2 regions of the Ruthenibacterium sp. genome follow, and region 2 is predicted to be linked to the other one. Evidence: predicted binding sites of a transcription regulator. Region 2 holds the regulator's gene; the other holds the start of a gene.
What was found. Region 2 encodes Rex, which represses fermentation and respiration genes when NADH is low (regulators of the CRP and FNR family bind a similar motif). Its sites were predicted from a motif close to ATTGTTAANNNNTTAACAAT; they were not measured.
Positions count from the first base shown of each region.

Region 1: the regulator Rex is predicted to act here: its motif matches at 1,486-1,505, upstream of adhE (bifunctional acetaldehyde-CoA/alcohol dehydrogenase).

Region 1 covers NZ_JAFOIN010000117.1:31,896-34,293, forward strand. The annotation lists gene adhE (bifunctional acetaldehyde-CoA/alcohol dehydrogenase) at 1-1,364, opposite strand, end outside; gene prmA (50S ribosomal protein L11 methyltransferase) at 1,697-2,398, shown strand, end outside.
Region 2 covers NZ_JAFOIN010000046.1:24,388-26,785, forward strand. The annotation lists gene IIY41_RS05005 (thymidine kinase) at 1-438, opposite strand, end outside; gene IIY41_RS05010 (redox-sensing transcriptional repressor Rex) at 467-1,108, opposite strand; gene IIY41_RS05015 (isocitrate/isopropylmalate family dehydrogenase) at 1,137-2,294, opposite strand; gene IIY41_RS05020 (aconitate hydratase) at 2,373-2,398, opposite strand, start outside.

The DNA of each region.
Region 1 (2,398 bases), on a different contig from region 2:
ATGAGGTTCACCGTCGTGACGTTCTGGGACACGCTGTTCTTGCCATAGGAGCCGCAGCCCAGCGTCAGGGAAGGCGTGTTGGTATTATAGATGTCGCCGATGGCGCCCTGGGAGGACGGGCTGTTCACAATGATTCGGCCCACGCGCATGGCCACGCCGTATTCATCGGCGATCTTCATGTCGCCGGTATGAATGACGGCGGAGTGGCCCAGGCCGCCCAGCTCCAGCATCTTGTTGGCGTAATCAAAGCCCTGCTGCTTGCTGTTTACAACAAAGTAGGCCAGCACCGGGGAAAGCTTTTCCTTCGCCAGCGGATGGTTTTCGTCCGGCGAGGAGATGGGCGCGATGAGGATCTTCGTTTTTTCGGGCACCTTCAGGCCGGCCTGCTCGGCGATCCAGTTTGCAGATTTGCCCACCAGCGGGCCGTAAACGCCCTTGCTGGGGTCCGGGAACATGAATTTCGTCAGCTTTTCCGTTTCTTCCTTGTTGAGGAAGTAGCAGTTGTTGGCCTTCATATAGTCTTCGAACGCTTTGGCGATCTCTTCGTCCACGATGACGGCCTGCTCGGAAGCGCAGATCATGCCGTTGTCGAAGGTCTTGGACATCATCAGGTCGGTGCAGGCGCGGTGCAGGTCCGCGGATTTTTCAATATAGCACGGCACGTTGCCCGGGCCGACGCCCAGCGCCGGTTTACCGCAGCTGTAAGCGGCCTTTACCATGCCGGGGCCGCCCGTGGCCAGGATGGTGGCCACGCCGGGGTGGTTCATCAGCGCCCCCGTCGCTTCGATGGACGGCGTGTCGATCCACTGGATGCAGTTCTCCGGCGCGCCGGCCTTCACAGCGGCCTCATATACGATGCGCGCAGCCTCGGCCGAGCACTTCTGCGCGGACGGGTGGAAACCGAAGATGATGGGGTTGCGCGTTTTCACGGCGATCAGGCTTTTGAACAGCGTAGTGGAGGTGGGGTTGGTGGTGGGGGTGACGCCTGCGATAACGCCTACAGGCTCGGCCACTTCCACATAGCCCTCCATCTCGTTCTCGTCCAGCACGCCCACGGTCTTTTCCTTTTTGATGTCGTGCCAGATATACTCGGTGGCAAACATATTCTTGATGACCTTGTCCTCGTACACGCCGCGGCCGGTTTCCTCCACGGCCATGCGGGCCAGCTCCTGGTGCTTGTCAAGGCCGGCCAGCGCCATCTCGTGCACGATGTGGTCGATCTGTTCCTGATCCAGCGTCAGGAATTCCTTCAAAGCTGCCTGGGCTTTTTCCACCAGGCCGTCGATCATTTTGTTCACAGGGTTCTCCACGGTCTCCACAGCGGGGGCCGGAGCGGTTTTGGCGGTCGTCTTTTTCTCTGCCATCAGTTTGTCCTCCCAAAGTTCATTGATATGGTTTGAACGGTTCGTTTTGTGATTTTAGGATGCTTTCTCACTGACACTATCATACCATATCGTTAAAAGTTTATCAATGTACAACACGACGAATGTTATAAGTTTAACAAAGCTCTTTTGTGCATTCTAACAAAAGAAGAGGAAAGAAGATTGTGAAAAATTTCTGCAGAACCGGCACGAAATGCGGGATATACCGCCGGCTTGTTTCGTTTTTGGATGTATTTGTGTATAATGAAAAGAAAACGGCGCCTTACGGCGCAAAAACAAATTGCAGGCGCGCCAAGCGCAGGGAGTAAAAAGCTATGGAATGGACAGACATCAAGACGACGGTGCCGGCGGTTTGGGCCGAAACGGCGGAGGCCATTGCCACGGGCATCTCGGGCGGCGGCATCTACATCGAGGATTACCGGGATCTGGAGGCCCAGGTGGAGGCCATTGCTCACGTTGACCTCATTGAGCAGGAACTGCTGGATAAAAGCCGGGATGAGGTAGCGGTGCACCTGTACATTGCGCCGGACGAGAATTTTGCGGAGATCGGAGAGCTGATGCGGGACCGCCTGGAGCGCGCCGAGGTGCCTTACCGGATGGAATATACGGGTGTGCGCCAGGAGGACTGGGAGACGGGCTGGAAGGCATACTACCACGCTATGGATATCGGCACACGGCTGGCTGTGGTGCCGAGCTGGGAAGCGTACGAAACGGACCGCGCGGTCATCACGCTGGACCCGGGGATGGCCTTCGGCACCGGCACGCACGAGACCACGGCCCTGTGCCTGGAAACGCTGGATGGCCTGGTGAAGGGCGGCGAGCGCGTGTTGGACATCGGAACGGGCAGCGGCATTCTTGCCATTGCGGCATTGAAATTGGGCGCGGCCAAAGCGGAAGGCGTGGACATCGACCCGATGTGCGTGCGCACGGCAGGCGAAAACGCGGCCCTCAATGGCGTGCAGAACGACCTTACGGTACTGGTGGGCGACCTTTCCGAAAAGGCCACGGGTGTATAC
Region 2 (2,398 bases):
GCAGATGGTTTTCATCTCTTCGATGTTGTGGGCAAGCTCCAGCAGACGGGTGGAACCGGGAAAACCCTGCAGGGAAAAATCCGCCCGCAGGCCGTAGCAGATGACCGGCACGTTCAGCGCCACAGTCACCATGAAAAGCTGTTCGGCCTGCCATGACGTGAAAAACTGGCTTTCGTCCGTCAGAACGCAGGCAAGAGGCCCGTTTTTTGCAATATCCGCGCGCACCAGCGCCAACGGGTCCATATCCGGCCGCACCGCGATGTCAACACGCCGCTCCACACCCAGGCGGGACATCAGCTTTTCGCCGCCTTTGGTATCTATGGAGGGCTTCATGATAAGCACGCGCATGCCGCGCTCTTCGTAGTTGTAGGCTACCTGCATCAGCGCGGTGCTCTTGCCGCTGTTCATGGCGCCGTATCGGAAATATAGCTTTGCCATTTGGTAAGACCGTCCCTATCCTGTCGTTTTAATCGTTGCGCACACGGTAGCCCAGGCTCATCAGGCTGTCACCCAGGTGGACGTTCTCCACCGTGATACCCTCGTAGTCCACCGAGAGGTCGTAGTGGCTGAAGTTCCAGTAGCCCTTTACACCGGCCTCCACCAGCGTGGGGGCTACGGCCTTCGCGCCCGCGCGCGGGATGCAAAGCACCGCTACGTCCGGGTGGTGTGCGGCGCAGAAAGCGGCCAGCTCGGCCACGTCCTGCACCATCACGCCGCACTGCAGCTCCCGGCCGATCTCGTCCGGGCTTTTGTCGAATGCGGCCATCAGGTGATAGCCCCGGGCCTCGGCGGAAAGATAGCCGGATATGGCGCGGCCCAGACGGCCTGTACCGATGAGCACTGCGTTGAGATTCTTTTCACTGAACAGCAGCTTGGATATCTCGCTGAGCAGCACATCCACATGGTAGCCGATGCCCTGTTGGCCGAAACCGCCGAAGCAGTTGAAATCCTGCCGGACCTGTGAGGCTGTGGTGCCCATCATTCGGGCAAGCTCACTGGAAGACACCTTCACGATGCCGTTGTTGTGCATGTCCGAAATATAGCGGTAGTATTTCGGCAGCCGCTTGATGACGGGAAGGGAGACTTTATTCTGGTTTTGCGCCGCCATTGTCTTCACCAACTTCTTTTCGTCTAAATTAAAGGGTCTCGATGGTGCGCATCACGTAATCGCCGAACTCGGTGCAGGTGCAGCCGGTGTCGCGGCCCGTGACGGTGAGCGCCTTTTCCGTGAACATGCATTTGTCCAGCGCGGCGGTGAGCTTGTCCGCCTGGGCCTGGTAGCCGATGTGGGACAGCAGCATCACGCTGGCGCGTAGCATGCTGCACGGGTCCGCATACTGGGCGCGTCCCTCCTTCACCATGCGCGGCGCCGAGCCGTGAATGGCCTCAAACATGGCGTAGCGCTTGCCGATGTTGCCGCTGCCCGCCGTGCCTACGCCGCCCTGGAATTCGGCCGCTTCGTCAGTGATGATGTCGCCGTACAGGTTGGGCAGCACGAACACCTGAAAATCGGTGCGGCGCTTTTTGTCCACCAGCTTGGCCGTCATGATGTCGATATACCAGTCGTCCGTGGTGATTTCAGGGTATTTTTCCCCCACGGCCTGGCAGAGCTTCAAAAACTTGCCGTCCGTGGCCTTGATGATGTTGGCTTTGGTAACGATGGACACGCGGGTTTTGTGGTTTTTCCTGGCAAAATCATACGCAAGCTCTGCAATGCGCTGCGTGCCGTCAGTGGTAGTGATGGTGAAATCCACAGAGATGCCGTCCTCGGTCTCGAAGCCGCAGCTGCCCAGGGTGTACGCGCCCTCAGTGTTCTCACGGAAGAACGTCCAGTCGATGCCTTCCTCGGGCACCTTCACGGGCCGTACGTTGGCGAACAGATCCAGCTCCTTGCGCATGGCAACGTTGGCGCTTTCGATGTTGGGCCATTCGTCGCCTGCGCGGGGGGTGGTGGTAGGCCCTTTCAGGATGACGTGGCAGGCCTTCAGTTCGGCCAGCACGTCGTCGGGGATGGCTTTCATGTGGGCGGCGCGGTTCTCGATGGTCAGGCCGTCGATCTCCTTGAACGTCACCTTGCCCCTTTCCACCTCGTCCTTTAAAAGGAAGCGCAGCACGCGCTCGGCCTCATGCGTAATGGTCGGGCCGATGCCGTCGCCGCCGCATACGCCGATGACGATCTGCGGCAGTGCCGCGTAATCCACAAAATCTCCCTGTGCCCGCATGGCGGCCACCCGTTTTTTCTGCGCCTCGATCAGCGCGCCGAATTTTTCTTTTGCAGCAGTGATGTTTTCCAATTTGCGTGCCTCCGTTGTCGTTTATTTTTTGCCGCCGCGCATGCCGCGAAAGGCGGTGCGGCGCGGAAATGCCGGTGTTTACCGGTTTTTTTCGCGGGTGTAGT